Regions from separate parts of the Streptomyces lienomycini genome, predicted to be linked through region 1. Evidence: riboswitches for the same ligand, from Rfam matches in the RefSeq annotation. Region 1 holds a riboswitch; the other holds the start of a gene.

The links. Region 1 has a riboswitch for glycine ahead of gcvP (aminomethyl-transferring glycine dehydrogenase). Riboswitches for the same ligand answer to the same signal wherever they lie in the genome.
Region 2: linked by a shared signal. The riboswitch ahead of gcvT (glycine cleavage system aminomethyltransferase GcvT) and the one ahead of gcvP (aminomethyl-transferring glycine dehydrogenase) in region 1 are both predicted to bind glycine.

What each region holds. Positions count from the first base shown of each region.
Region 1 is NZ_CP116257.1:5,195,216-5,210,427, forward strand. Features, by position in the region: gene BJ961_RS23635 (hypothetical protein) at 1-35, opposite strand, end outside; gene BJ961_RS23640 (TOBE domain-containing protein) at 136-531, shown strand; gene BJ961_RS23645 (TOBE domain-containing protein) at 718-1,137, shown strand; gene gcvP (aminomethyl-transferring glycine dehydrogenase) at 1,221-4,106, opposite strand; glycine riboswitch at 4,285-4,380, opposite strand; gene BJ961_RS23655 (PRC-barrel domain-containing protein) at 4,532-4,909, shown strand; gene BJ961_RS23660 (DNA polymerase IV) at 4,825-6,261, opposite strand; gene BJ961_RS23665 (MerR family transcriptional regulator) at 6,378-7,064, opposite strand; gene BJ961_RS23670 (bifunctional nuclease family protein) at 7,258-7,731, opposite strand; gene ftsR (transcriptional regulator FtsR) at 7,816-8,553, opposite strand; gene BJ961_RS23680 (FHA domain-containing protein) at 8,597-9,457, opposite strand; gene BJ961_RS23685 (DUF881 domain-containing protein) at 9,606-10,454, opposite strand; gene BJ961_RS23690 (small basic family protein) at 10,460-10,792, opposite strand; gene BJ961_RS23695 (DUF881 domain-containing protein) at 10,789-11,625, opposite strand; gene BJ961_RS23700 (mannose-1-phosphate guanyltransferase) at 11,793-14,288, opposite strand; gene BJ961_RS23705 (CDP-alcohol phosphatidyltransferase family protein) at 14,401-15,009, opposite strand; rRNA gene rrf (5S ribosomal RNA) at 15,119-15,212, opposite strand, start outside.
Region 2 is NZ_CP116257.1:1,522,911-1,538,122, reverse strand. Features, by position in the region: gene BJ961_RS07245 (thioesterase family protein) at 1-616, opposite strand, end outside; gene BJ961_RS07240 (trimeric intracellular cation channel family protein) at 667-1,326, opposite strand; gene BJ961_RS07235 (ABC transporter ATP-binding protein) at 1,405-2,733, opposite strand; gene BJ961_RS07230 (ABC transporter ATP-binding protein) at 2,730-3,827, opposite strand; gene BJ961_RS07225 (ABC transporter permease) at 3,824-4,822, opposite strand; gene BJ961_RS07220 (ABC transporter substrate-binding protein) at 4,931-6,736, opposite strand; gene BJ961_RS07215 (ABC transporter permease) at 6,807-7,814, opposite strand; gene BJ961_RS07210 (enhanced serine sensitivity protein SseB C-terminal domain-containing protein) at 8,146-8,943, opposite strand; gene BJ961_RS07205 (enhanced serine sensitivity protein SseB) at 9,133-9,900, opposite strand; gene BJ961_RS07200 (AAA family ATPase) at 9,980-10,645, opposite strand; glycine riboswitch at 10,827-10,921, shown strand; glycine riboswitch at 10,922-11,037, shown strand; gene gcvT (glycine cleavage system aminomethyltransferase GcvT) at 11,077-12,195, shown strand; gene gcvH (glycine cleavage system protein GcvH) at 12,338-12,715, shown strand; gene glyA (serine hydroxymethyltransferase) at 12,730-13,992, shown strand; gene BJ961_RS07180 (L-serine ammonia-lyase) at 14,093-15,212, shown strand, end outside.

The DNA of each region.
Region 1 (15,212 bases):
GCCCGCGGCGTCTTCACCTCGGCGTAGCTCGCCACCAGCGACCCCACCACTGCCGCGCACTAACGCTATATCGCGTTATACCCAACGGCCAACCCCGCGTCCGCCGTTCCTCTCGCGCGGCCTATCGTGACCGGCATGCAGTCCTACACGATCGGCCAGGCGGCGCGGCTGCTCGGCGTCAGTCCGGACACCGCGCGCCGCTGGGCCGACGCGGGCCGGATCACCACCCGTCGCGACGAGGGCGGGCGTCGCGTCGTCGACGGCAGCGATCTGGCCGCGTTCTCGGTCCGACTCGCCCGCTCCGACGGTGCCGACGAGGAGACCCCGTACACCTCGGTGCGCAACGCGTTCCCCGGCATCGTGACCGCGATCAAGCTCGGCGACGTCGCGGCCCAGGTCGAGATCCAGGCCGGCCCGCACCGGCTGGTCTCCCTGCTGACCAGGGAGGCGGTGGAGGAACTCGGCCTGGAGGTCGGCATGGAGGCCACCGCCCGGGTGAAGTCGACGAATGTCCATATCGACCGGACGTGACCGCTCGGCTCCGGCGCCCGCGACCTGTGGCACCACGGGGCCGCCGTCCCCTCCTCCGGCGCCGCGGCCGGACCGGGCCTCCGTCCGGATACACGGATGCACGGATGCACGGATGCAGGAAACGGACAAGACGACGCAGAAACGCGCATACCCGGCGCAACGCCTCCACCGGGCTACGGTGCCCCCATGAGCCTGTCCATCCGCAACCAGCTCCCCGGCACCGTCACCGCCGTCACCCCGGGCGAGGCCATGGCGACGGTCGGGGTCCGTCTCTCCGGCGGCCAGGACCTGACCGCGGCGATCACCCGGGACTCCGCCGAGGACCTCGCGCTCGCCCCCGGCACCGCCGTGCGGGCCCTGGTGAAGGCAACGGAGGTCGCCCTGGCCACCGGGCACGTCGACGGCCTCTCCATCCGCAACCGGCTGCCGGGCACGGTCACCGCCCTCACCACCGGCGTCGCGATGGCCTCGGTCGCGGTCGCCGTCGAGGGCGCCGAACTGACCGCCGCCATCACCCGGCAGGCGGCCGACGACCTGGGCCTGGCCGTCGGCGTACCCGTCGTCGCGCTGATCAAGTCGACGGAGGTGTCGCTCGCCACCGGGTGAGGCGGAAGACGCCGACACGCCGAGAGGCTCCGCCCAGCGCCGCAGGGGCCTGGACGGAGCCTCTCCCGCTTCCGCGGCGGGACTCAGTCCTCGTACGCGTCCAGCGGCGGGCAGGAGCAGACCAGGTTCCGGTCGCCGTAGGCCTGGTCGATGCGGCGCACCGGCGGCCAGTACTTGTCGGCGACGGACACACCGGCCGGGAAGACGGCCTCCTCCCGCGTGTACACGTGGTCCCACTCACCGCCGAGCGCGCCCGCGGTGTGCGGGGCACCGCGCAGCGGGTTGTCGTCGGCGGGCCAGGCGCCGGAGCCGACCTTCTCGATCTCCGCGCGGATGGCGATCATGGCCTCGCAGAACCGGTCCAGCTCGGCCAGGTCCTCGGACTCGGTCGGCTCGATCATCAGCGTGCCGGCCACCGGGAACGACATCGTCGGCGCGTGGAAGCCGTAGTCGATCAGCCGCTTGGCGACGTCGTCGACGCTCACGCCGGTGGCCTTGGTCAGCGGGCGCAGGTCGATGATGCACTCGTGCGCGACCAGCCCGCCGGGGCCGTTGTAGAGCACCGGGAAGTGCGGCTCCAGTCGCTTGGCGATGTAGTTGGCGGACAGCACGGCCACCTGGGTGGCCCGCTTGAGGCCCTCGCCGCCCATCAGCCGGACGTACGACCAGGAGATCGGCAGGATGCCGGCCGAGCCCCACGGCGCCGCCGAGATCGGGCCGACGCCCGTCTGCGGACCGGCCGCGGGCTGCAGCGGGTGGTTGGGCAGGTACGGCGCCAGGTGCGACCGTACGGCCACCGGGCCGACGCCGGGACCGCCGCCGCCGTGCGGGATGCAGAACGTCTTGTGCAGGTTCAGGTGGGAGACGTCGCCGCCGAAGTGGCCGGGCTTGGCGAGGCCGACCAGGGCGTTGAGGTTGGCGCCGTCGACGTAGACCTGGCCGCCCGCGTCGTGCACCTGCGCGCAGATGTCGGCGACGTGCTCCTCGAACACGCCGTGCGTGGAGGGGTAGGTGATCATCAGCACGGCCAGCTCGTCGCGGTGCTTCTCGATCTTGGCGCGCAGGTCCTCGACGTCGATCTCGCCGTCCTCGGCGGTCTTGACGACGACGACCTTCATGCCGGCCATCACGGCGCTGGCGGCGTTGGTGCCGTGCGCCGAGGACGGGATGAGGCAGACGGTGCGCTGTTCGTCGCCGTTGGCCCGGTGGTAGCCGCGTACGGCGAGCAGGCCGGCGAACTCGCCCTGCGAACCGGCGTTGGGCTGGAGCGAGACCTTGTCGTACCCGGTGACCTCCGCGAGCCGCTCCTCCAGCTCACGGATGAGGGTCAGGTAGCCCTGGGCCTGCGCGGCGGGCGCGAAGGGGTGCAGGGCGCCGAACTCGGGCCAGGTGACCGGCTCCATCTCGGTGGTCGCGTTGAGCTTCATGGTGCAGGAGCCCAGCGGGATCATGCCGCGGTCCAGCGCGTAGTCCCGGTCGGCGAGGCGACGCAGGTAGCGCAGCATCGCGGTCTCGGAGCGGTGCTGGTGGAAGACGGGGTGGGTCAGGAAGTCGTCGGTGCGCAGCAGCGCCTCCGGGAGCGTCTCCGCGGTCTCCGCGTCGAGCGACTCGACGTCGCCCTCCACTCCGAAGGCGAGCCACACGCCGCCGACCTGGGCACGCGTGGTGGTCTCGTCGCAGGCGAACGACACGTGGTCGGCGTCGACGAGCCGCAGGTTGATCCCGTTCTCGCGGGCGGCGTGGACGATCGCGTCGGCACCGCCGGGCACCCGCGCGGTGACGGTGTCGAAGTAGGAGCCGTGCACGATCTCGACGCCGCCCGCGGCGAGGCCGGCGGCGGTGATCGACGCGTACCGGTGGGTGCGTCGCGCGATGGCCCGCAGGCCCTCGGGGCCGTGGTAGACGGCGTACATGCCGGCCATGACGGCGAGCAGCACCTGCGCGGTGCAGATGTTGCTGGTGGCCTTCTCGCGGCGGATGTGCTGCTCGCGGGTCTGCAGGGCCAGGCGGTAGGCCTTGTTGCCGTCGGCGTCCACGGAGACGCCGACCAGGCGGCCGGGCAGGCTGCGGGCGAACTTCTCGTGCACGGCCATGTAGCCGGCGTGCGGCCCGCCGAAGCCCATCGGCACGCCGAAGCGCTGGGTGGTGCCCACCGCGATGTCCGCGCCCAGTTCGCCGGGCGAGGTGAGCAGGGTGAGGGCGAGCAGGTCGGCGGCGACGGTGACGAGCGCGCCGAGCTCGTGCGCCCGGTCGATCACCGGCTTGATGTCGCGGACGGCACCGGAGGCGCCCGGGTACTGGATCAGGACGCCGTTGATCTCGCGCTCGGCGACGTCGGCGGGGATGCCCTCGCTCAGGTCGGCGACGACGACCTCGACGCCGGTCGGCTCGGCCCGGGTCCGTATCACGGCGACGGTCTGCGGCAGGGCGTCCGCGTCGACCAGGAACAGGCCCTTCTTGTTCTTGCCCATGCGCCGGGACAGGGCCATCGCCTCGGCGGCGGCGGTGCCCTCGTCGAGCAGCGAGGCGCCGGATGTGGGCAGGCCGGTCAGCTCGGCGACCATCGTCTGGAAGTTCAGCAGGGCTTCGAGACGGCCCTGGGAGATCTCCGGCTGGTAGGGCGTGTACGCCGTGTACCAGGACGGGTTCTCCATGACGTTGCGCAGGATCACCGGCGGGGTGAAGGTGCCGTAGTAGCCGAGGCCGATCATGGAGTCGAGGACCTGGTTGCGGTCGGCCAGGGAGCGCAGCTCGGCCAGCACCTCGGCCTCGGAGCGCGCGCCCGGCAGGTCGAGCCGGTCGGCGTTCTTGATCACATCCGGCACGGCGGCGGCCGTCAGTTCGTCGAGCGAACCGTAACCGACCTGCGCGAGCATCTTGGCCCGGGCCTCGTGGTCGGGGCCGATGTGCCGCTGCTCGAAAGGCATGGCCTGTTCGAGTTCGGAGAGCGGAGTGCGGTGGGCGGTCATGTGCGGAGGCCTCCTGGTCTGACGACCTTCGAGGGGCACCACGGCGCGGGTACCCGGACGGCCTCCCCCTCTGTCATCTCAACCTGAGAGCTTCACCGGTCGAGCCCGAGGGCTGTCCCGGCTTTCACCGTCGGTGAGAGCGGAAGCCGTCGACACCCGCCCTGCTTTCCAGAGTGACCTCGTCCGTGCGGTACGTGAGCCTGAGAGATTCCGGGGAGGATTTGCTCCTTCGGCGCCTCCGATGGTGTCCGGAGGACTCTCCCGCACGGGGTCAGCAGCCGCTTGCCAGCCTACCAGCGAGGTCACCGCACGGACCTCGAGTGGCCGACCGACCCTATGTGCTCTTTTGTAGTACTTAGGGATGATGAGGCGGCTGGTGTGCGACCCCCAGTGCGGCCCAGTGGTGCGATCAAGTGGAGGGCCCCGTGCGTACTGACATCGATCCGCGGAACCTGATCGGCCGCAAGGCGTTCGACCGCGACGGCACCAGGATCGGCACCGTGGACGAGGTCTACCTCGACGATGCCACCGGCGTCCCCGAGTGGGCGGCCATACGGACCGGCCTCTTCAGCAGGGACGCGTTCGTCCCGCTGGAGCCCAGCGAGCTGGTCGAGGGCAGCCTGCGTGTGCCCTTCGACCGGACCCTGATCAAGGAGGCGCCCGACTTCGGGGTCGGCCGCCACCTCTCGCCGGAACAGGAACTCCAGCTCTACCACCACTACGGCCTGGACGTGGCGGCCCCTCCCCCGCCTCCCGACCGCGATTTCGGCAAGCTGGCGGGCAAGGGCAACGACGACGCCTGACCCGGCGCGTCCGCGGCGTCGGCGACCAGCGGCAGCGGCTCCGCCGGGGTCAGCTCCGGGTCGTCCACCGTGAACGTCCGCACCCTGCCGACCTCGGAGTACGGCGTCTCGAAGCGCACGGTGACCCGCCCGAGGCCGCTGCCCTGCACCCACCCGTGCCCCAGCTCCGCGTGCCGTACGTCGTGCCCCGCGGGCCAGCGGCGCTCGGCGGGCGAAGGGCCGCGCTCCTCGACGGGCTCGGTCGTCACCGGCTCCTCGACCGGCTCCTCGGCCCGGTCCCCGGCCGCCTGCGCGAACAGGTCCTCCTGCGTGTAGTCGGCGAGCCCGCTGACCCCCACCCCGAGCAGCCGCACACCGCCCGTGGTGTCCACCGAGTCCAGCAGCCGGGCGGCCGCCTCCCGCACCACCGTCGGGTCGTCGGTGGGCCCGCGCAGCGTCTCGGAGCGCGTCAGGGTGGAGAAGTCGTACCGGCGCACCTTGAGCACGATGGTCCGGCCCGACAGACCGGATCCGCGCAGCCGCCGCACGCACCGGTCCGCGAGCCGCCCCACCTCGACGCCGACCCGCACCCGGTCGTGGATGTCCACGTCGTAGGTGTCCTCGACCGACACCGACTTGGTCTCCCGCTCGGCCACCACCGGCCGCTGGTCACGCGCCAGCGCCATGGCGTACAGGGCGTGGCCGTGCGCCTTGCCCAGCAGTCGCACCAGCTCGTCCTCGCCCGCCTCGGCGATGTCGCCGACCGTGGTGATCCCCGCCCGCCGCAGATGGTCTCCCGTGGCCGGTCCCACCCCGGGCAGCGTCCGCACGGTCATCGGCTCCAGCAGGGTCCGCTCCGTCCCCGGTGGCACGAGGACCAGTCCGTCGGGCTTCGCCTCCTCGGAGGCGATCTTGGCGAGCATCTTGGAGGCGGCCAGCCCCACGGATCCGGTGAGGGCGGTGGCCGTGCGGATGTCCGTGCGCAGCTTCGCTCCGGCCAGCCGCGCCGACTCCGCGTCCCAGGCCGTCCCGCCGGCCTCCAGGTCCACGAAGGCCTCGTCCAGGCTCAGCGGCTCCACCAGCGGCGACAGCTCCCGCAGCAGCCGCATCACCTGCTCGCTGATGGACCGGTAGAGCTGGAAGCGCGGGACGAGGTACGCGGCGTGGGGCGCGAGCCGGCGTGCCTGGCCCATGGGCATCGCGGAGTGCACGCCGAACACCCGGGCCTCGTACGAACAGGTGGCGACCACGCCGCGTGGTCCGAGGCCGCCCACGACGACGGCCTTCCCGCGCAGGCTCGGTTTGGACGCCTGCTCCACCGAGGCGAAGAAGGCGTCCATGTCGAGATGCAGGATCGTGGGCGCGGTTCTCACATCTCCGATGCTGCCCTACGCCACTGACAATGCCGTCGCACCGGTCACACCGGCGGGGCCACGCCTGCGCGGCGGGACGGTGCCGGGCCGGTCTCCGCGGCGGAGCGACCGGGGGTTCAGACCGCCCTGTTGTTCCGCCGCCGGGCCAGCTCGTCGGCCGGGTTGTGCCCGACCAGGGTCTCCCCCGTGTCGACGCGCTCCCCGTGCAGCTGGGACAGCGCGCTCTCCACGTCCCGCCACACCACGCCGACGGCGATCCCGAAGACGCCCTGGCCGCCCTGGAGCAGGGAGTGCACCTCGTCGGGCGACGTGCACTCGTACACGGTGGCGCCGTCGCTCATCAGCGTCATCCGCTCCAGGTCGCGGAAGCCGCGCTCCCGCAGATGCTGGACGGTGGTGCGGATGTTCTGCAGTGACACCCCGGTGTCGAGGAAGCGCTTGACGATCTTCAGCACGACCACGTCGCGGAAGCCGTACAACCGCTGCGTTCCGGATCCGTGCGCGGGCCGCACGCTGGGCTCGACCAGGCCCGTGCGGGCCCAGTAGTCGAGCTGCCGGTAGGTGATCCCGGCGGCCGCGCAGGCCGTCGGCCCGCGATAGCCGATCTGCTCGGACGCCATGGTCGTCGCCCCTCCGCTGGTCGGCACGGCTGCCGGTCGCTGCGGACCGGGTTCGGCCGCGCCACCGTGCTGGGCGTGGCCCCCGCCCGCGCGAAGCCGGGAGCCCGGGGGAGGGTACGGACCGCCTGGCCCGAAGCTGTGCCCGGGGCCACCCCCAGCCGTACCGTCGCCGCTGATTCTCACGCCGACCTCCGTCCTTGACCTGCCTCCTCGAAGGTAGGCAGTCACCAAGGGTGCGTCAACGATCGCCACACTCGGCACGCCGAGTGATAATCACCCTACGAGTGGTTTACCGTGCCCTGCATCGGGGAACAGCTAGCCGAATGTGCCCGGACCAGGGCCGTACGGCGGCCCGAGCGCCCTCGGCCCGCGCGTCTCACTGGTTGCTGGTTCCGAAGTCCTCCGGCGAGATCTGGTCGAGGAACTCGCGGAACTTCTCCACCTCGTCCTCCTGCTCGTCCGGGATGGCGATGCCGGCGTCGTCGAGGACCGTGTCGCTGCCGTAGATCGGCGTACCGGTGCGCAGTGCCAGTGCTATGGCGTCGGACGGCCTGGCACTGACCTCGACTCCGCTCGCGAAGACCAGCTCCGCGTAGAAGACACCGTCCCGCAGGTCGGTGATGCGCACTTCCGTGAGCTCCTGGCCGACGGCTTCCAGCACGTCCTTGAACAGGTCGTGGGTCAGCGGCCGCGCGGGCGCCATGCCCTGCTGGGCGAAGGCGATCGCCGTCGCCTCCCCCGGTCCGATCCAGATGGGAAGGTAACGGTCGCCGCCCACCTCGCGCAGCAGCACGATCGGCTGGTTGGAGGGCATCTCGACCCGGACACCTACGACATCGAGCTCGTTCACACAGCAACCCTAGGCCGTGCTCGGGACGTTTGGGTAGTCGGGCCGGGATCGGGTGGTCGATCCGGGTGTTCGAACACGTTCGTTTCAGGGCAGCCGCACGCCGAGGGCGGTCTGCACCAGAGCCGCGTGCAGCTTCACCGCCAGTCCCGCCAGCTCCTTGGTGCGTGCTTCCGCGTGCGCCCTGGTCTGGGGGTTGCGGTGCCGCTTCAGCGGGGCCACCACCTGGTCGACCAGCCCGGCCTCCCGGTCGGCGGCGGCCTTCATCACCCGCAGGTGCCGCGGCTCGATTCCGAACCGGCCCAGCTGCACCACCAGGGACGCCACCGTGACCGCCTCGGCGTCGTACGCCCCGTCGGGCAGCGGGGCGACGAGCCCGTACGACTCCCACTCCGCCAGCTCCTGGTCGCCTATGCCGGCCGTGGTGAGCAGTTCCTCCCGCCCGATCCGGGCCACCGTCGGGCTCTCGGGGGCCTCGGACACGGCCTCCCCGTCCCGCTGCCGGCCGACCCTCGGCAGGGTCACGGCCTCGCCGCGCTCCACCGCGTCCAGGTGTTCGCGGATCACCTTGAGCGGCAGGTAGTGGTCCCGCTGCATGCGCAGCACCTCGCCGAGGCGGTCGACGTCGTGTGCGCTGAACTTGCGGTACCCGGCCGGAGTGCGCCGCGGCTCGACGAGGCCCTCCGACTCGAGGAAGCGGATCTTGGAGATGGTGATGTCGGGGAACTCGTCACGCAGCGCGTTCAGCACTGCTCCGATGCTCATCAGCCCACTGTCCGTGGCGGCGGCGCCTTGCCCGGCGCCGCCGCTCGGTGTTTGCAGCATGGACCTTCCCTGAAGTTTCCCGGGGCGGGAGGCCCGGGGGCGGTCAGTAACCCCGCTGGCTCGCGTAGAACACCAGCCGGTACTTGCCGATCTGCACCTCGTCACCGTTCGACAGGGCGACCTGGTCGATGCGCTCCCGGTTGACGTAGGTGCCGTTCAGGCTGCCGACGTCGGCGACCGTGAACGAACCGTCCGTACTGCGGCGGAACTCCACGTGCCGACGCGAGACCGTCACGTCGTCCAGGAAGATGTCGCTCTGCGGATGGCGCCCGGCCGTGGTCAGCTCGCCGTCCAGCAGGAAGCGGCTGCCCGAGTTCGGACCACGCCGCACGACCAGGAGCGCGGAGCCCAGCGGCAGCGCGTCGACGGCAGCCTGCGCCTCGGGAGAGAGCGCCGGGATCGCCGTCTGGCCGGTGACCTCGGCGTCGTAGGCCTCGAGACCCGAGATGGAGATCGTGGAGGTCGTCTCGGACGCTCGCTCCGGAACCGCCCCGGCACGCAGCGGAGCGCCGCAGTTGGAGCAGAAGCGGCTGTTCTCCGCGTTGCGGTTGCCGCACCTCGTACAGACCAGGGCCGACATGGACGGATCCTCCGGCTGCCCCGCCGGGGCGTTCGACGCGTACGGGCCGGCGTTGTATCCGCCGCCCGAGCCCGAGGGCTGGCCGAAACCTATGCCGCCGGACTGCGCAGGGTCAACAGACGGCACGCCCTGACCACCGGAAACGTCACCACCCGGACCACCCACCTGGTCCCGGAACATCGGGCGTCGGCCCTCCGCTTCGGGCTGTGCGCGATGGCGGGCGGTCGCGTTGTCGCCGCCCTCTCGCGCGCTCTTGCCGAACAACTTCGCAAACAACTTCACGGGCGATTCCCCTTGACCGAAACAGACCCGCCCGTGGGGCAGGACGAACCCTTACTGAACGCACTGGCCGACCCGGACACCTTCACAACGTCCGCCTCCACCAGACAGTTTCCACCACGCACCACCCAATCGGTGCGCCGACCCCCCGCAACCTCATGCCCTCGCCGGACAACCCCCATGCACGGCCGGTTCACTCGGAGGACGACCGAGCGTAGTCAGGCCGCTTCGCCGCTCGCAAGGCGTCCACAACGATCTTGCTCGACCTCTCAACAGTAACGGTGGCCTGTTCCTTCTCCAGAGTCTGCACCACGCCTCCAGGAATGTTGAGAGCCGGTTCCAGGTCCTGCGGCTTGCCGATGACCTGGAAACGATAGGGCGCGTTGATCTTGTTCCCGTCGACGCTCACGGACTTGTCGGAGTCCGCGAGGTACGTGCCGGCGACGACCCGGACGTCGTTCACCTGGATCGCCTCGGCACCCGCCGCACGCAGCTCCTGAATCGCGTCGAGCAGCATGTCCGCCTCGACCGTCCCCTTCGTGTCCTCGATCGTCACCGTGATGCCGGGCCCCCGCGCGGCCACCGTGCCCGCGAGAATGCCCAGTTGCCGTTCCTTCTCCAGCGTCTGCTTGCGGGCCTCCTCCGCCTGGTCGGAGCTGTTCTCGAGCTCGTCGCGCTGCTTCTCGAGGCCCTGCTTCTCGTCTTCAAGACGCTGAGTACGGTCGTCCAGTTCATCGAGGATGCGCACCAGATCCTCCTGCCGTGCGCCACGCAGCGCGCTGTCGCTGTCGCTGTTGGACGCCACCTGGACCGCGAGGCCGAAGCCCAGCCCGAACAGGAGAAGGGCGACGATCAGTTGGGCGCGGGTCAGGCGCGGCGGCCACAGCCCCTTGAGCAGCCGCTGCCTGCCCGTCGGTCCGCCGCGCGCCGACCGGTCGTCCCGCTGGGCGTCGCCGTCCGCGGCGGACGCCCCGGACGGCGGCATCTCCTCGGGCAGCTCCTTGCGCAGCCTGTTCGCGGGCCGCTCGTCGTGGTCGCTCATCGGCCTCACGCCCTGAAGACGTGGCGTCGGATCGCCGCGGCGTTGGAGAAGATGCGGATGCCGAGGACGACCACGACACCGGTGGACAGCTGGGCGCCGACGCCCAGCTTGTCGCCCAGGAACACGATCAGCGCGGCCACGACCACGTTCGACAGGAACGACACCACGAAGACCTTGTCGTCGAAGATGCCGTCGAGCATGGCCCGCAGCCCGCCGAAGACGGCGTCCAACGCCGCGACGACGGCGATCGGCAGATACGGCTCCACGGCCGCCGGCACCTCGGGCCGGACCAGCAATCCGGCCACGACTCCCACGACGAGGCCCAGTACGGCGATCACGATGTGCCCTTCTCGGTTATCGGCTGTGCTGTTCGTACGATCACACTCGGTGCGGCCGGCAGCTTGAGGTCGTCCGCGACGGAGATGGCGGTGCGGATGCCGTAGTTCTCCTGCAGGGCATGGAGGTAGAGCCCGTCCGCGCTGTCCTGGAACCCGGCGCTCAGCCGCTTGCCGTCCCCCACCGCGAGCACCGTGTACGGCGGCACCAGCGGCCTGTTGTCGACCAGTATCGCGTCACCGGCGGCCCTGATCGCGGACAGTGCCGTCAGGCGCTGTCCGTTGATGGAGACGGCCTCGGCGCCCGACTCCCACAGCCCGTTGACCACGCGCTGCATGTCCCGGTCCCGCACCCGGCCCGTGTCGGAGAAGCCGGAGGTGCCGCGCGGCCGGCCGTCACCGTCCGTGCCCGCGTCCTTGGCGTCGTTCACCACGAGTTTCACACCCGGGCCGTGCACCGCGACCGCGCCCGACAGGATGCCGACCAGGTCGGGCCGGTCTCCGTCGCCGCTCTTCTCCAGTGCCTCGCTCCTGCGCGCGTTCACGTCGGCGCGCAGCTCGTCGACGCTCTTCTCGAGCTTGTCGGCCGCCGAGGTCTCGCTCTCTATGCGGTCGACGAGTTCCTCGCGTTCCTTGGCCACGACGGGAGCGGCGACCCGCGCCTGCGCGGCACCGACCGTCACGACCAGGGCCGCCAGCACGAGGCCCGCCGCCAGCCCGAGCTTGGCCCGAAGGGTCTTCGGCATGCCGCCGCCCCCGTCGGCCTTCTTCCGCTCGGCGGCCTCGGCGTATCCGTCGTCGAGGCTGTGGTCCATGACATTGGTCAGCAATGACATGGACGCGTCCGGGCGCGCGGGCCGCGTCGATGTGCTCCGAACGGGGGGTGGCTGCGGCATGCCGCACATCGTCGCACGCCGCCGCCGCTACCTCCGAACGGCCCCACCGGCGTGCCGGACAGGCCCCCTTGGGGACACTTGTCCGGCACGCACGCGTGCGGTCCGTCTCACCGGCCCGCGCTGTCCACCACCGCGGACCATTCGTCGAGCAGCGCCTGCGCGGAGGCGTCGTCGGGGCCCTCCGCCCACAGGTGGGTGACCGCCTCGGCCGGGTCGGGCAGCACCATGACCCAGCGTCCGTCGGTCTCCACCACGCGTACTCCGTCCGTGGTGTCCACGAAACGGTCCCCGGCCGCCTCGACGACCCGCCGCATCACCAGGCCCTTGACGGCCCAGGGGGTGGCCAGATCGCGCTTCAGGACGTGCGCACGGGGGATCCTCGCGTCGATCTGGCTCAGCGTGAGCTGCGTGCGCGCGACGAGTCCGATCAGCCGCACGAAGGCCGCCGTACCGTCGTAGACACTGCTGAACTCGGGGACGATGAAGCCGCCCTTGCCGTCACCGCCGAAGATCGCCCCTTCCTCGCCGCCGACCCGCGTCAGGTCGTCCGGGGAGGTGGTCGTCCACTCGACCTGGGTGCCGTGGTAGGCCGCGACCTGCTCGGCGATCCTGGTGGTCGTCACCGGAAGCGCCACCCGGCCGCTGCGCCGCTCGGCGGCGATCAGGTCGAGCATCACCAGCAGCGCACGGTCGTCCTCGATGATGCGGCCCTTCTCGTCGACGAGCGACAGCCGCTCGCCGACCGGGTCGAACCGCACACCGAACGCGGCCCGCGAGGACGCCACGATCTCCCCGAGGCGCACCAGTCCCGAGCGCCGGATGTCGGCCGACTCGGTCGGCCGGGACTCGTCGAGACCGGGGTTGATGGTGAGCGAGTCGACGCCCAGCTTGCCCAGCAGACTGGGCAGTACCAGGCCCGCGCTGCCGTTGGAGGCGTCCACCACCACCTTGAGCCCGGACTCGGCGATCCCGGTGATGTCGACGTTGCGCAGCAGGGAGCCGGTGTACGAGTCGAACACGCTGGACGGGAAGTGCAGGTCGCCGATCTCGCCGGGGAACGCCCGCCGGTACTCCTGCCGCGCGAACACCCGGTCGAGCTTCCGCTGGCTTCCCTGCGACAGGTCGGCGCCCTGTCCGTCGAAGAACATGATGTCGACGGAGTCCGGCACACCGAGAGTGGTCCGGATCATGATCCCGCCGGCGCTCCCCCGCGCGGTCTGCTGCCGCGCCACGGGCAGCGGTACGTTCTCCAGATCGCGTACGTCGATGGCGCTGGCCTGCAGCGCGGAGATCACCGCCCGCTTCAGCGCACGGGCACCACGGGAGTGGTCGCGGGCCGTGGTGACGGTGGAACCCTTCTTGAGGGTCGTCGCGTAGGCGCCGGCCAGCCTGACGGCCAGTTCGGGGGTGATCTCCACGTTCAGGATGCCGGACACCCCGCGGGCGCCGAACAGGTGTGCCTGCCCCCGGGACTCCCAGATGACCGACGTGTTGACGAAGGCACCGGCCTCGATGGTCTTGAAGGGGTAGACCCGCACGTTCCCCTGGACGATCGATTCTTCACCGACGAGGCACTCGTCACCGATGACCGCGCCGTCCTCGATCCGCGCGGCACGCATGATGTCGGTGTTCTTGCCGACGACGCACCCGCGCAGATTGCTGTGGGGTCCGACGTACACGTTGTCGGCGACGACGGCCTTGTGCAGGAAGGCGCCGGTCTTGACGACGACGTTGGAGCCGATGACCGTGTGCTCCCGGATCTCGGCGCCGGCCTCGACCTTGGCGTAGTCGCCGATGTACAGCGGCCCACGGAGTACGGCGTCGGGATGGACCTCGGCGCCCTCGGCCACCCAGACCCCGGGAGAGATCTCGAATCCGTCGATGTCGACGTCGACCTTGCGCTCCAGGACGTCGGCCTGGGCCTTCACATAGCTCTCGTGGGTGCCGACGTCCTCCCAGTAGCCCTCGGCGACGTAGCCGTAGACGGGCTTGCCTTCCTTCATCAGCTGCGGGAAGACGTCACCGGACCAGTCCACGGGCACGTCGGGGTCGACGTAGTCGAAGACCTCGGGCTCCATGACATAGATTCCGGTGTTCACGGTGTCGGAGAAGACCTGGCCCCAGGTCGGCTTCTCCAGGAAGCGCTCGACCTTGCCCTCTTCGTCGACGATCGTGATGCCGAATTCCAGGGGATTGGGCACGCGCGTCAGACAGACGGTGACGAGCGAACCCTTTTCCTTGTGAAAATTGATCAGGTCGGTGAGGTCGAAGTCGGTCAGGGCATCGCCGGAAATGACGAGGAAGGCATCGTCCTTCAACGCCTCTTCGGCGTTCTTGACGCTTCCGGCGGTACCGAGTGGCTTCTCCTCGTTGGCATAGGTGAGCTCCATCCCGAGCTCTTCGCCGTCACCGAAGTAGTTCTTGACCAGTGAGGCCAGGAACTGGACGGTCACAACGGTCTCGTTGAGCCCATGCCTTTTGAGCAACCGAAGCACATGCTCCATGATCGGCCGGTTGGCCACCGGCAGGAGCGGCTTGGGCATGCTCGAGGTCATGGGACGAAGGCGTGTGCCTTCGCCTCCAGCCATCACGACGGCCTTCATGTCGGAAGCGTCCTCCTCTGAGAGACGACGGTTTAGCCGACTTCACCCGTCCAGGGTCCCGCACTTTTCCAGCGCGGGCCATCCGGCCACCGGGGCCGCACAATCTGCGAGTTCAATCGGCTGCGACGTCCGCACGAACCAGGCGGCGGACCTGCACCACGTACAGGACACCTGCCCACCAGTACAGGGTTGTACCCCATCCGGCGAACGCCCATCCGAAAACAGCGGCGAGTGACGCGATCCATCCGCTTCCGTCACTGAGCAGAAGCAGGGGGAAGGCATACATGAGGTTGAACGTGGCGGCCTTGCCGAGGAAGTTCACCTGCGGCGGCGGATAGCCGTGACGCCGGAGGATGCCCACCATCACCAGGAGCATCGCTTCCCGGGCAAGCAGTACAAGGGTCAACCAGAGCGGGAGAATCTCGCGCCAGGTGAGGCCGACCAGCGTCGAGAGAATGTAAAGGCGGTCGGCCGCGGGGTCCAGGAGCCGGCCGAGGCTGCTGATCTGGTTCCAGCGCCGCGCGAGCTTTCCGTCCAGGTAGTCGCTCACACCGCTCAGGGCCAGCACCAACAGCGCCCAGCCGTCGCTCTGCGGGCCACCGAACTCGGGCCTGAGGATCAGCCACAGGAAGAGGGGAACGCCGGCGAGGCGTGCCATGCTGAGGATGTTCGGGATGGTGAGGACCCGGTCGGTCTGCACGCGGGTCTCCTGGACCTCCACGCGGGGGCCTCCTGGGGTAAACGAGCCAATGATGCTCACTGACCTTACCTCAACGCAAAAAAGCTCCGGCTCTTGGGCTGTGTGCCCAAGAGCCGGAGCTCTAAAAGGAGTTCGGCGGCGTCCTACTCTCCCACAGGGTCCCCCCTGCAGTACCATCGGCGCTGTAAGGCTTAGCTTCCGGGTTCGAAATGTAACCGGGCGTT
Region 2 (15,212 bases), 3.7 Mb from region 1:
GCGGGTCGGCGTCGCGACCGTCGGCGAGCCCGAACCAGGCCCGCATCTCACCGCGTCCCGAGGGCTGCCCCAGCGCCCAGCCCAGTGTGGCGGGGTCGAGCTTGAGCATCAGCCGGTCGGCGATGGCCGAGCTGCCCTCGACGGGGGCGGGGCCGTCCTCCGGACCGAAGCACTGGTCCGGCGGCGGGATCGCGGGCGGCTTCGCCGAGGTGCGGACGTCGTCGGGCAGCGCGTCGAGGTCGCCGTAGGAGGCGAGGACGCGGATGCGCTCGACCTCGTTGCCCTCGTCGTCGTACTGGAAGAGGGAGGCCTGGCCGGTGGAGAGGGAGCGCCCCGCGCGGACGGTCTCGGTGCGCACGACCGCCGGGCCGGGCCGGGACGCGGTGAGGTAGTGCGCCGAGACGGTGAAGGGGTCGGGGTGCGGGAGCGCGTCACCGAGGGCGCGACCCAGGACGGCCAGCAGGTAGCCGCCGTTGACGGCGTTGATGATCGTCCAGCCGGCCGACAGGTCGATGTCGTAGACGCCGGGGGCACGCCGGACGACGGCGGTGTCCCGGTCGAACTCACTGTCGCCGATGGTGGCCCGTGTGGCCGCTGCGGAGGCTGCTTCTGGCATGACTGCACGGTACAACAGGAAACTACTAAGCGGTAGCTTTCCGTTCTGGCTCAGTCCCCCTCCACCACCGTCGACCGCCGGTTCCAGGCCCGCGGGGCCCGCCAGTGGAAGCGCAGCGCCAGCAGCCGCAGGACGAAGGCCGTGACGACCGCGAGCCCGCTGGTGAACGGCGTGAGGGCCTCGTAGCGGATGCACAGGGCGACCATCGCGGAGCCGACGATCGCCGGGACGGCGTACAGGTCGCGGTCCCAGCGCAGCAGTGAGGGCACCTCGTTGGCCAGCACGTCGCGCAGGACGCCGCCGCCCACCGCGGTGGCCAGACCCAGGCAGGCCGAGGCGGTCAGGCCGAGCCCGTAGTCGTACGCCTTGGTGGTCCCGGCGACGCAGAACAGGCCGAGCCCGGCCGCGTCGAAGATGTTCACGCCGGTCTGGAGGCGCTCCACGTGGGGGTGGAGGAAGAAGACCAGCAGGGTGGCGAAGAGCGGGGTGATGAAGTAGCCCAGGTCCGTGAAGGCCGCGGGCGGTACGGCACCGATGACCAGGTCGCGGAAGAGCCCGCCGCCCAGCGCGGTGACCTCGGCGAGGACGGCCATGCCGAAGACGTCGAAGTTCTTGCGCACGGCCAGCAGCGCGCCCGAGATGGCGAAGACGAAGATGCCGATCAGGTCGAGCGTGTGCTGGACGGTGGGGCTGAAGAGTTGCTCGTACACCCTTCCATTCTTACCTGCCAGCGAGCCCCCGCCTTACAAACAAAGGCAGGGGCTCGCTGGCAGGGCGGGTGGCAGAGGTCACTTCTCCTTGGCGGGAGGCTCCTCGCCGGTGCTCCCGGGCTCCTCGGCGGACTCGGCCGGTTCCGTGGCCTCGGCGGACTCGGCCGGTTCCGTGGCCTCGGCGGACTCGGTCTCCGTGGCCTCGACCTCCGCGGCCACCGCCGCCGAGGTCGCCGCCGACTCCGCCAGCGCGTCCTCCGACACCAGCTCCGCCGCCTCCTTGGCGGCGGTGAGCAGGACGACGTCCTGCGGGGCCTGGTCCTCGAAGTTCTCGGGGTGGTGGCAGGCGACCCGCTGGCCCGGCCGCAGCTCCTTCAGCGGCGGCTCGGTGGTCGTGCAGATCTGCGTCGCCTTCCAGCACCGGGTGTGGAAGCGGCAGCCGCTCGGCGGGGCGATCGGCGAGGGCACGTCGCCCTTGAGCAGGATGCGCTCGCTCTTGGCGCCGCGCCGTGCCGGGTCCGGGATCGGGACGGCCGACATCAGCGCCTTGGTGTACGGGTGCATCGGCGTCTTGTAGAGCAGGTCGCGGTCGGCCAGCTCCATGATCTTGCCGAGGTACATCACCGCGATGCGGTCCGAGACGTGCCGGACCACCGAGAGGTCGTGCGCGATGATCACGTACGTCAGGCCCAGCTCCTGCTGGAGGTCGTCGAGGAGGTTGACGACCTGGGCCTGGATCGACACGTCCAGCGCGGAGACCGGCTCGTCGGCCACGACCAGCTTCGGGTTGAGCGCGAGCGCGCGGGCGATGCCGATGCGCTGGCGCTGGCCGCCGGAGAACTCGTGCGGGTAGCGGTTGTAGTGCTCGGGGTTGAGACCGACCACCGACAGCAGCCGCTGCACCTCCTTCTTGACCCCGCCCTCGGGCTGGACGCCCTGGAGCTTGAAGGGGGCGCTGACGATCGTGCCGATGGTGTGGCGCGGGTTCAGCGAGGAGTACGGGTCCTGGAAGATCATCTGCACGTCGCGGCGCAGCGGACGCATGCCGCCGACCCCGAGGTGGGTGATGTCCTTGCCCTGGAACTCGACCGTGCCCGCGGTCGGCTCCAGGAGCCGGGTGATGAGTCGGCCCATGGTCGACTTGCCGCAGCCGGACTCGCCCACGACGCCGAGCGTCTCGCCGGCCCTGACCTCGAAGTCGATGCCGTCGACGGCGCGGACGGCGCCGACCTGGCGCTGCAGCAGGCCCTTCCTGATCGGGAAGTGCTTCTGCAGCCCGGTCACCTTGAGCAGGGTGTCGCCGGGCGCTGCGTCCCTGGTGAGGGTCGCGGTCCCGCCGGCCTTCTCCTGCGTACCGTCGCTCTGCGCGGGGATGGCCACCGCTTCGTCCTTGGCTTCGTCGCTCACAGCTTCGGCGCAATCTCTTCGGTCCAGATACGCTCCCGCTGCTCCTGCGACATGTGGCAGGCGGCCCAGTGCTTGCTGCCGACCTCGGTCAGCTCGGGGCGGACCGTGCGGGTGACGTCGTCCTTGGGCACGTCGGCGTACGGGCAGCGCGGGTTGAAGGCGCAGCCGGACGGGAGGTTGATGAGGGAGGGCGGGGAGCCCTTGACCGGGATGAGGCGCTCCTGCTGGTCGCGGTCGAGCCGCGGCATCGAGCCGAGCAGACCCCAGGTGTAGGGGTGCCGGGGCTCGTAGAACACCTTCTCCGCGGGACCGCGCTCGACGCACCGGCCGCCGTACATCACCAGGAGGTCGTCGGCCAGTTCGGCGACGACGCCCAGGTCGTGGGTGATGACGATGACCGCGGAGCCGAACTCCTTCTGCAGGTCCCGGATGAGGTCGAGGATCTGCGCCTGGACGGTGACGTCCAGGGCGGTGGTCGGCTCGTCCGCGATGAGCAGCTCGGGGTTGTTGACCAACGACATCGCGATCATCGCGCGCTGGCGCATACCGCCGGAGAACTCGTGCGGGTAGCTGTCCACCCGCTTGTCCGGCTGCGGGATGCCGACGCGGTCGAGCATCTCCACGGCCCGGCGCTTGGCGGTCTTCTTGTCCACCTTGTGGTGGATGCGGTACGCCTCCACGATCTGCTGCCCGATCGTGAAGTACGGGTGCAGCGCGGACAGCGGGTCCTGGAAGATCATCGCCATCTCGCGACCGCGCAGCTTGCGCACGTGGTCGGGGTCGGCGGACAGCAGCTCGGTGCCGTCCAGCCAGATCTCGCCGGATATCTGCGCCTTGCGCTTGCCGTACTGGCCGGCGGTGTGCAGGCCCATGATGCCGAGCGAGGTCACCGACTTGCCGGAGCCGGACTCGCCCACGATGCCGAGGGTCTTGCCCTTCTCCAGCTGGAAGGAGAGCCCGTCGACGGACTTGACCAGGCCGTCGTCGGTCGGGAAGTGGACCTTGAGGTCGCGTACTTCCAGGAAGGAGGTCGGCGCGGGCGAGGTCCCTGCGGGCTCGCCCACCGCGGCCCCGCTCTTGCTCAGTTCGGTCATGCGAGCCTCACTCGGGGGTCGATCACGGCGTACAGGATGTCCACCACGAGGTTGGCGATCAGCACCGCGAGAGAAGTGATCAGTACGACGCCCAGGATAAAGGGCAGGTCGTGGTTCTTGATGGCGTCCAGCACCTTCTGGCCGAGGCCGGGGAGGCTGAACGTCGTCTCGGTCAGGATCGCGCCGCCCATCAGGGCGCCGAGGTCCATGCCGAGCATGGTGAGCAGGGGCGTCAGGGTCGATCGCATCGCGTGCTTGCTGATGACGACCTGTTCCTTGAGGCCCTTGGCCCGCGCGGTGCGGATGTAGTCCTCGCCGAGGATCTCCAGCATGGTGGCGCGGGTGATCCGGGCGTACATCGCGGCGTACAGGAAGGCCAGCGTGATCCAGGGCAGGATCATGCCGCCGAGCCATCCGGTGAGGCTCTCCTCGAGCGGGACGAACTGACCGTCGATCCAGCCGAGGCCGTAGGAGAAGATCGCCAGGCTGAGCAGACCGGTGAAGTAGATGGGGAGGGAGACGCCCGCCAGGGCGACGACCATCGCGCCGCGGTCCCACAGGGTGCCGCGCTTGAGGGCGGAGAGCACACCGGCGGCCACGCCGAAGATCAGCCACAGCACGGCGGCGCCGAGCGCGAGGGCCAGGGTGACCGGGAAACGCTCGGTCAGGACCGGCCAGACGGACTGCTCGGTCTTGAAGGAGTAGCCGAAGCAGGGCGCGGCGCAGTTCGTGACGTCGCCGCCGGACGCGTAGGTGCGACCCGCGAAGATGCCCTTGAAGAACTCCCAGGCCTGCACGAGGACCGGGTCGCCCAGACCCAGCTTCTCCCGCACGCCCTCGACGGCGGCGGGGTCCGCCTGCTTGCCGACGAAGTTCAGGGCGATGTCGACGCCCGCCCACTTGGGGACGAGGAAGAAGATGCAGAAGACCACCAGGATGATGACCACGAGCATCACAGCGGCGGCGAAGAGCCGCCTGATGAGGTAAGCGAGCACGGGTTGCGGCCCGCTGCGTCCCGCGGGCCGCCGGAGATTGTCCGGCGGCCCGCGGTCACGCCGCGCCGGCCTTCACCTGCCTTTCGTGCCGTACGGCGGGTGTACCGGTTACTTCTTGGGGTTCTTCAGACCGATGTTCACGAAGTCGTACATACCGCTGTAGGCGTCGGTGGTGTAGACGTTCGCGATGTTGCTGGAGCGCCAGTTGATGAACTTCTCGAAGACGAAGGGCAGGTAGTACGCGCCCTCCATCACCTTGTGGTTGATCTCCGTGGCGATCTTCTTCTTGCCGGCGTCGTCCTTGGCGGTCAGGTAGTCCGCGAAGAGGCCGTCGATCTTCGGGTCCTTGATCATCGCGAAGTTGTTGTTCGCGCTGTCGAGGATGTAGTCGCTGTGCCACAGCGGCAGACCGTAGCCCTGCACGGACGGGAAGTCCGGGCCCCAGCCCATGATGATGATGCCGTAGCCCTTCTTGGCCACGTTCGTCGGGCTGCCGATGACGCTGGCGTACTGCGAACCGTCGTACTGGTCGATCTCGACGTCGATGCCGACCTTCTTCAGCGAGGCCTGGAGGGACTCGGCGGTGGCGACCTCGACGGGCTTGTTGTTGCGGACCGCGATGGTGGTCTTGAAGCCGTTCGGCTGGTTGCAGGCCTTCAGCTCTTCCTTGGCCTTCTCGACGTTGCCGCCCTTGTTGGCACCGGCCATCTCGTACGGGTCGTACTTCTGGCCCTCGGAGCCCGGAACGGCGGGCGGCAGCATGTTGGTGCCGATGTCACCACCGGCGATCGGGCCGCCGCGCGCGGTCTGCAGGGAGACGTGGTCGGCCCCGTAGAGCACGGCCTTGCGGCAGTGGATGTTGTCGAACGGCTTCACGTTCTGCGGGAACGCCGCGTACCGGATGTAACCCGAGACCGGGTTGTCCAGGTTGGCCTTGTGCTCCTTCAGGGCGGTGGTGCGGCCCTGCGGGGACAGACCGGTCTGCGCCAGGTCGATGTCGTAGTCGCCGGCGATGAGGCGGGCGTCCATGTCGTTGGCGTTGGTGAAGAACTTGACCGTGATCTTGTCCGGGTACGCCTTGCGGACCGGGTCCGAGCTCTGCTTCCACTCGGTGTTGCGGACCAGGGTCAGGTCCTTGCCGGGGTTGTAGGACTCGAACTTGTACGGGCCCGAGGAGAACGGGTGCAGGCCGTACTTGGACTTGGTGTCCTTGTCCTGGCGGACCGGGGACGCCGAGGTCAGCGCGAGCATCTCCTCGAAGTCCGAGTTGGCCTGCGGCAGCTTGAAGACGATGGTCTTGTCGTTCGGCGTCTCGATCGCCTTCAGACCCAGCTTGTCCTTGGACGTGTCCTTGTACGGGCCCTTGTACTCACCCTTCGGGTCGAGCACCTCCTTGAGGTACGTCGGACCGCCGGACAGCACGTCCTGCGCCCAGACGCGCTCGATGCCGTACTTGACGTCCTTGGAGGTGATCGGCTTGCCGTCCTCCCAGGTGACGTCGTCACGCAGGGTGTACGTGTACGTCTTGCCGTCCGCGGAGACCTTGGCGACATCGGTGGCGAGGTCGGGGGTGGTCTCGGCACCGGTGGCACCCGGCTCGGTCTTGTTCGTGACCAGCTGGCGGCTGTAGTAGCGGGAGAAGTCCCACATGAAGCCGTAGTAGCCGCGCGTGGTGTCCCACGAGTCGGCGTCCTGCGTGCTGGCGAACTTCAGCGTGCCGCCCTTCTTGGCCTCGGAGGCCTGGGCGACCTTGTTGTTGGCCGCGTCGAAGCCGGCCGCGCCGTTCTTCGAACCGCCGCCGCCGCTGTCGTCGTCGCCGCCGCCGCCGCACGCCGCCGTGGTCAGCAGCGCGGCGACCACTGCGGCAGCGGCCAAAGCCTGCTTGCGCCGCCCTGAGGTGCGTTGGGTAGTCACGATCTCGGATCCTCCGGATTAGATGAGAGACCCCGTGCAGGTGCCACGGGTCGCCTTGCGGTACGGCGGGTCAGCGGGAGCCCTTCGGGTCCAGCGCGTCGCGCACGCCGTCACCGAAGAGGTTGAAGGCAAGAACGGTGATGAAGATCGCCACACCGGGGACCACCATGTACATGGGGTCCGACTTGTAGTAGTCGATGGCGCTCGAGAGCATCTGTCCCCAGGACGACGTCGGCGGTTTGACGCCGACGCCGAGGAAGCTGAGCGCCGCCTCGGTGAGGATGTTGGTGGGGATCATCATCGTCGTGTAGACGATGATCGGCGCCACCAGGTTGGGCAGCAGTTCCTTGAACAGGATGTAGAACCGTCCGGCGCCCAGGGATCTCGCCGCCTCGACGTACTCCCGCTCGCGCATCGAGAGCGTCTGGCCGCGGACCACCCGGCCGATGTAGGGCCAGCCGAAGAAGCCGATGACCACGATCATCATGAGCAGGCGCACGCCCGTGCCGCTCAGTCCGAGCATGTTGTCCGGCATGACGGAGACCAGGGCGATGATGAAGAGCAGCTGCGGGAAGGCCAGCAGGCCGTCCATGATCCGGCAGATGAGGGAGTCGACCCAGCCGCCGAAGAAGCCCGCGAGGACCCCGAGGACGGTGCCGAGGACCACGGCGACCATCGCGGACAGGAAGCCGACCAGCAGCGAGATCCGTGAGCCGTGGACGATGCGGGCGAAGATGTCGCGGCCGTTGACCGGCTCCACGCCGAGCCAGTGGTCGCCGCTGAGACCGCCCAGGGAGCCCGTGGGGGTACCGAACAGCGGGTCGATCATGTCCTCGTTGTACGCGTTGGGTTCCTGCCCGTAGAGGGAGGTGATCAACGGCGCCAGCACGGCGACCACGATGAGGACCAGCACCACGATGCCGCCCGCGAGGGCCAGCCTGTCCCTCTTCAAGCGCTCCCAGGCGATCCGGCCCAGGGAGCGCCCTTGTACCGACTTGGCCTCGGCGCCGGCGACCGCCGCTTCCTCTGCCGCACTCGGGGCCGCTTCCGCGGTCGGCTCGTGCAATGGTGCCGTCATCTGGCAGGGACCCCTCTCAACCGGCGGTAGCCGGCCCGCACTTGCCGCTGTAGCGGCGTGATCAGTCCGTCGTACAAAGAGGCGAGCATCCACCCCCTTGTTGCGGGAGTCTTCAACGCTTTGGCGATCTGTAGCCAGACTTGACGGTGAATGGATGCGCAACCGTGATGCTGTTTGAGGTGTTCCGTTATCCGGACAGTGGGTAACGGGGGCCGGACACGGTCGAGTTGGGACATCGGGGACAAGTGAGGTCTTTGCGCCGTCATCTACGCGCGAAGATCGCCTCTGCCGGTCCCGTCGCGCGGCCGGACCCGACGGGCCCGCCCGAACGTCAGTACCGGCTACCGGCGGGAGGGTATCCGTACCCGCCGGCCGGCGCCTGGGCGGGGGCGGGCGCGTGGGCCTCGCGGTCGTAGAACGGACGGGCGTTGGCGCGCAGCCACAGGGCGACCGGGTCGTGGGCGTCGGTCATCGCCACCGTCGACACCGGCAGCCCGTCCGGCACCGCGCCGACCGACTGCTGCATCATCGCGCGCACCGCGTCGACGGCCGGCGGGGAGGTGTCGTACACGTCGAGACCGATGGCGAGGTACGGCGCTCCCAGCGCGGGCTGCACCCAGGCGCGGCGCAGCGCGCGGACCGCGGGGGTGCGGTGGGCGTTCTGCGCGAGCAGGGCGTAGAACTGGGGGATCTCGATGGCCGGTTCGGACAGGCGCAGCGGTCCGGCGGGCTGGCGGTCCAGACCGGAGACGATGCGGCGCAGGTCCAGCCAGGGGATGCCGACGCCGCCGCCGGGGGCGTGCGGGTTCAGCCAGAGGCCGTGGCGGTCCGGGTAGAGGGCGCGGGCCACCTCCAGGCCGTCGACCACTTCGTACGACCGGTTCCAGCCGCTGGCCGACAGCTCCTGGGCGGAGGTGACGCAGGGCGCGTAGCCGTGGCCCCCGACCTCCATGTTTCCGTACTGGGCGTCGGGGGAGCCGGCCTGGCCGTGCCACAGCAGCATCCAGACCTGGCCGGAGGCGGGGGTGGCGAGTGCGCGCAGCAGTGCCTCGTAGGCGTCGTAGCGCCCGGGCGTCACCTGGCGCAGCATGTGCTCGACCTGCCCGGTCGTGGTGCCGCTGGCGCTCACGTGTATCGCCCCTTCGAGAAGTCCCCGGTCGTGCGACCAGCTTAAGGCTCCGCCGATGCGGGGTGCCCATGCGCTCGGGGGTCCTTGCCGTCCGGCGGGTGCGGGTCTCGTCCTGGTCGATCGCGCCCACGCGGCGGCGCCGCACATGGCACAGCCCCGCGCCCCCTGGGTGCGTTTCCCGGCCGGCGGCTACAGGTCCAGGGCGTAGAAGGGGCGGACGTTCTCCCGCATCCAGTCGCAGACCGGGTCCTGGGCCGCCTCCAGGAGGACCATGTTGACCTGCCACTTCAGGGGGGAGCCGGTCAGGGCGCGGCCCAGGGCGTCCAGGGGGAGGGCGCGGGCGTCGTCCTCCCAGTGGGTGAGTTCGACGCCGACGAACAGGACGGGATCGGCTGTCTCGACGGCGGCCAGGCAGCGGCGCGCGCTGCGCACCACGCCGGTGGCGGCGAACTCGGCGGAGGCCGCGGCCAGGAAGTCCACCGGGTCGTCCTGCCAGTCGGGTTCGAAGAGGCGGACCCGGCCGCCGGACGCGGGTCCGTCCAGCGGGGTGCGCCCGGCGCGGCACAGTTCGGCGACGGCGGGCGGCGGCAGCGGGATCCCGACGACGCCCTCCGGGTTCACGGCGATGCCGATCTGCGGGGGCAGGCCGCGGGCGAACTCCACGGCGGGGGCGATGCTGTACGCCATCTGCGCCCCGGCGACCTGGCGGAGCTGTTCCTCGGAGCTGAACACCGGTACGTAGGCCTGGCCGTCGATCTCCAGCGAGGGCAGGTCGAGGGGGCCGCTGTGCGGGCCGCCGCCGTTCGGCAGAGGTATCCACAGGAAGCTGCGGCCGAGGACCTCCACGATCCGGCCGCCGGCCGACGGGACGCCGACGGAGGCGGACAGCACCTCCTCCAGCTCGTTGCCGGGCCACCCGCCGTGCGGGTGGGGGTGCGCCTGTGCCGGGAAGTCCATCTGCCTACCTACCGCCTGCCTGGTACCGCTGTCCGTGGCTGAAAGGCTAACCCGTTCGGTCCAGTGGCCCTACGGTGCGTCACCCCGTGAAGGCGATCCGGCGGAGGGTGTCGGCCGCGGCCCGGTCCAGGACGGTCGCCGAGGCGCAGCCGGTCGGCAGGGTGCCCGCGGTGACGGCGCGCAGCAGACGGGAGTTGGCCGTGCGGTGGCGCAGGAACGCGTACCGGGTCACGCCGCGGCCGCGCTCGCGCTGTCCGGCGAGGGCGTCCTCGGCGCCGACGTCGAGCAGCAGCAGGTGCAGGGTGCCGCTCCGGCGCCGGGCCTCGCGGGCCAGCCAGCCGCGCACCCAGGCCTGGGTGCCGCAGTCGTGCACGACGACGCCCTCGCCGGAGCGCAGCGCGCGGCGCAGTCCGGCGTAGTGGGCGAGACGGACGAGGGGCCGGTAGAGCCCGTACGGCAATAAGCGCGGCATGCGGCGGTCCCAGCGGTCGCGGGTGTCCTGGGAGTCGACGCGCAGGCCCTGCACGGTGCGCCGCATCAGCGTGGACTTGCCGCTGCCGGGCAGGCCGGTGATCACCACCAGGTCCCGGGGTCCGAACAGCAGGGCGTGCGGGCTGCGGCCGCCGCGGTCCCTGAGGTCGCGGACGACGGGTGCGGGCAGTTCGGCGCACGCCTCCGGGGCCGCAGAGGGCTGCTCGGGCAGCGCGAGACCCGAGGTCGTGGCGTACGCCGTGGTCCTGTTCACCGTGATCGTCCTCCCCTGGGGCGGTTCACGAGATTCCCGTCCCCGTCGAGTGTAAAGAGAAGGTAATGCGCGGGTCTCGCGTTTTCGTTCGCTTACTGCCACAAGCCGGTTACAGATACAGCTCTGCCCAGGGATCGGCCGGGCGTGCAATGATGGCGGCGCCAACTGCATACCGGCCGTTTGAATCCGCGCGGGAGAGTCCCCGGCCGTCGCCGGGGCGCCGAAGGAGCAAGTCCCTCCCTTGAATCTCTCAGGCACCGTTACCGCGCGGGCGAGGCACATCTGAAAAGCGGACCGCCCCCGACGGCGGTCCCACCCAAGGTGCAAGCCCTGTCCGCCGTACTCCGGTGGCCACGGCGAACCTCTCAGGTTCCGATGACAGATGGGGAGGATCGACCTCGCCCCGTCCTGTCCTGGGAGACGACCGACCGATGAGCAGTACCGAACTCCGCCGTACCGCGCTCGATGCCACCCATCGCGCGCTGGGCGCGACGATGACCGACTTCGCCGGCTGGGACATGCCCCTGCGCTACGGCTCCGAGCGCGACGAGCACGTCGCGGTGCGCACCCGTGCCGGTCTCTTCGACCTCTCGCACATGGGTGAGATCACCGTCACCGGTCCACAGGCGGCCGAGCTGCTGAACTTCGCGCTGGTGGGCAACATCGGCACCGTGAAGCCGGGCCGGGCCCGCTACACCATGATCTGCCGCGAGGACGGCGGCATCCTGGACGACCTGATCGTCTACCGGCTCGGCGACACCACGTACATGGTGGTCGCCAACGCCTCCAACGCCCAGGTCGTGCTGGACGCGCTGACCGGGCGGGCGGCCGGCTTCGACGCCGAGGTGCGCGACGACCGCGACGCCTACGCGCTGCTCGCCGTGCAGGGTCCCGAGTCCCCGGGCATCCTCGCGTCGCTCACCGACGCCGACCTGGACGGTCTGAAGTACTACGCCGGTCTGCCCGGCACCGTCGCGGGCGTCCCGGCGCTGATCGCGCGCACCGGCTACACCGGCGAGGACGGCTTCGAGCTGTTCGTGAAGCCGGAGCACGCCGTGGAGCTGTGGGAGGCGCTGACCCGGGCGGGCGAGGGCGTCGGTCTCGTCGCGTGCGGCCTGTCCTGCCGGGACACGCTCCGCCTGGAGGCGGGCATGCCGCTGTACGGCAACGAGCTGACGACCGCGCTGACGCCGTTCGACGCGGGTCTCGGCCGGGTCGTGAAGTTCGAGAAGGAGGGCGACTTCGTCGGGCGTGCCGCGCTGACCGAGGCCGCTGCCCGGGCGGAGCAGAACCCGCCCCGCGTCCTGGTCGGCCTGGTCGCCGAGGGCCGCCGGGTACCGCGCGCCGGGTACCAGGTGGTCGCGGGCGGCGAGGTGATCGGCCGGGTCACCTCCGGCGCCCCGTCGCCGACGCTGGGCAGGCCGATCGCCATGGCGTACGTCGACCCGGGGCACGCGGCACCGGGCACCGCGGGTGTCGGTGTGGACATCCGGGGCAGCCACGAGCCGTACGAGGTCGTGGCGCTTCCCTTCTACAAGCGCCAGAAGTAGACACTGGCGCGGCGGGGCCCCGCCGTCCCGCGCGCGTCCGCGCCGCCCACCGGTGCGGCCGCGGCGACCCCTTCCGTCGCCGTGTTCACCACCTGTCACCCCCTTCACCAGCCACTTCCCCGCGTACAGGAGAATTCAGGCCATGAGCAACCCCCAGCAGCTGCGTTACAGCAAGGAGCACGAGTGGCTGTCGGGCGCCGAGGACGGCGTCTCGACGGTCGGCATCACGGAGCACGCGGCCAACGCGCTCGGTGACGTCGTCTTCGTGCAGCTTCCCGAGGTCGGCGACGCGGTGACCGCGGGCGGGACCTGCGGCGAACTGGAGTCGACCAAGTCGGTGTCCGACCTGTACTCCCCCGTGTCCGGCGAGATCACCGAGGTCAACGAGGACGTCGTCAACGACCCGTCGCTGGTGAACAGCGCCCCCTTCGAGGGCGGCTGGCTGTTCAAGGTGCGGGTCACGGACGAGCCGGGCGACCTGCTCTCCGCCGACGAGTACACCGCCTTCGCCGGCGCCTGAGGAGTCACGATCGCATGTCGCTTCTGAACACACCCCTGCACGAGCTGGACCCGGACGTCGCCGCCGCCGTCGACGCCGAGCTGGACCGCCAGCAGTCCACCCTCGAGATGATCGCCTCGGAGAACTTCGCCCCGGTCGCGGTCATGGAGGCCCAGGGCTCGGTCCTCACCAACAAGTACGCCGAGGGCTACCCCGGCCGCCGCTACTACGGCGGCTGCGAGCACGTCGACGTGGTCGAGCAGATCGCCATCGACCGGGTCAAGGCGCTCTTCGGCGCCGAGCACGCCAACGTGCAGCCGCACTCGGGCGCCCAGGCCAACGCGGCCGCGATGTTCGCGCTGCTCAAGCCCGGCGACACGATCATGGGTCTGAACCTCGCCCACGGCGGGCACCTGACCCACGGCATGAAGATCAACTTCTCCGGCAAGCTCTACAACGTCGTCCCGTACCACGTCGGCGACGACGGCCAGGTCGACATGGCCGAGGTGGAGCGCCTGGCCAAGGAGACCAAGCCGAAGCTGATCGTGGCGGGCTGGTCGGCCTACCCGCGTCAGCTGGACTTCGCCGCGTTCCGCAAGGTCGCCGACGAGGTCGGCGCGTACCTGATGGTCGACATGGCGCACTTCGCCGGTCTGGTCGCGGCGGGCCTGCACCCGAACCCGGTGCCGCACGCCCACGTCGTCACCACCACCACGCACAAGACCCTGGGCGGTCCGCGCGGCGGTGTGATCCTCTCCACGGCCGAGCTGGCCAAGAAGATCAACTCCGCCGTCTTCCCCGGTCAGCAGGGTGGTCCGCTGGAGCACGTGGTGGCCGCCAAGGCCGTCGCCTTCAAGGTCGCCGCGAGCGAGGACTTCAAGGAGCGCCAGGGCCGTACGCTGGAGGGTGCCCGCATCCTGGCCGAGCGCCTGGTGCGGGACGACGCCAAGGCGGCGGGCGTCTCTGTCCTGACCGGCGGCACGGACGTCCACCTGGTCCTGGTGGACCTGCGTGACTCCGAGCTGGACGGCCAGCAGGCCGAGGACCGCCTCCACGAGGTCGGCATCACGGTCAACCGCAACGCCGTTCCGAACGACCCGCGTCCGCCGATGGTGACCTCCGGTCTGCGCATCGGTACGCCGGCCCTGGCGACCCGGGGCTTCACGGCCGAGGACTTCGCCGAGGTCGCGGACGTGATCGCCGAGGCGCTGAAGCCGTCCTACGACGCCGAGGCCCTCAAGGCCCGGGTGAAGACCCTGGCCGACAAGCACCCGCTGTACCCGGGTCTGAACAAGTAGACACCGCATCCGAGGGGTGGGGCGCCGCATCCGCCACAAGCGGCCGGGCGCCCCGCCCCTCGGCACCCCCTCCGCACCACCCCCGTTCTGAGGAGTCCCCGTGGCCATCTCGGTCTTCGACCTGTTCTCGATCGGCATCGGCCCGTCGAGCTCGCACACGGTCGGCCCGATGCGCGCGGCCCGCATGTTCGCCCGCCGCCTGCGCGGCGAGGAGCTGCTGGGCTCCGTCGCCTCGGTCCGCGCCGAGCTGTACGGCTCGCTCGGCGCCACCGGCCACGGCCACGGCACCCCGAAGGCGGTGCTGCTCGGCCTGGAGGGCGACTCACCGCGCACGGTCGACGTGGAGACGGCGGACGCCCGCGTCGAGACGATCAGGTCGGCCGCCCGTCTCAGCCTCCTCGGCGAGCACGAGATCGCGTTCTCCTACGACGACGACATGGTCCTGCACCGCCGCAAGGCCCTCCCCTACCACGCCAACGGCATGACCCTGTGGGCGTACGACGCCCAGGGCGCCGAGGTGCTGACCAAGACGTACTACTCGGTCGGCGGCGGCTTCGTCGTCGACGAGGACGCGGTGGGCGCGGACCGCATCGTGCTCGACGACACGGTGCTCAAGTACCCCTTCCGCACCGGTGACGAGCTGCTGCGCCTGGCCCGGGAGACGGGCCTGTCCATCTCCGCGCTGATGCTGGAGAACGAGCGGGCCTGGCGCGACGAGGACGAGATCCGCGAGGGCCTGCTGGAGATCTGGCGCGTGATGCGGGCGTGCGTGGAGCGCGGCATGACCCGCGAGGGCATCCTGCCGGGCGGCCTGAAGGTGCGCCGCCGCGCCGCGAACACCGCGCGCAAGCTGCGCTCCGAGGGCGACCCGCAGGCGCTGGCCATGGAGTGGATCACCCTCTACGCGATGGCCGTGAACGAGGAGAACGCGGCCGGCGGCCGGGTCGTCACCGCCCCCACCAACGGCGCGGCCGGCATCATCCCGGCCGTCCTGCACTACTACGTGAACTTCGTCCCCGGCGCCGACGAGGACGGCGTGGTCCGCTTCCTCCTCGCGGCCGGCGCCATCGGCATGCTCTTCAAGGAGAACGCCTCCATCTCCGGCGCCGAGGTCGGCTGCCAGGGCGAGGTCGGCTCCGCCTGCTCGATGGCGGCCGGTGCCCTCGCCGAGGTGCTGGGCGGCTCCCCGGAGCAGGTGGAGAACGCCGCCGAGATCGGCA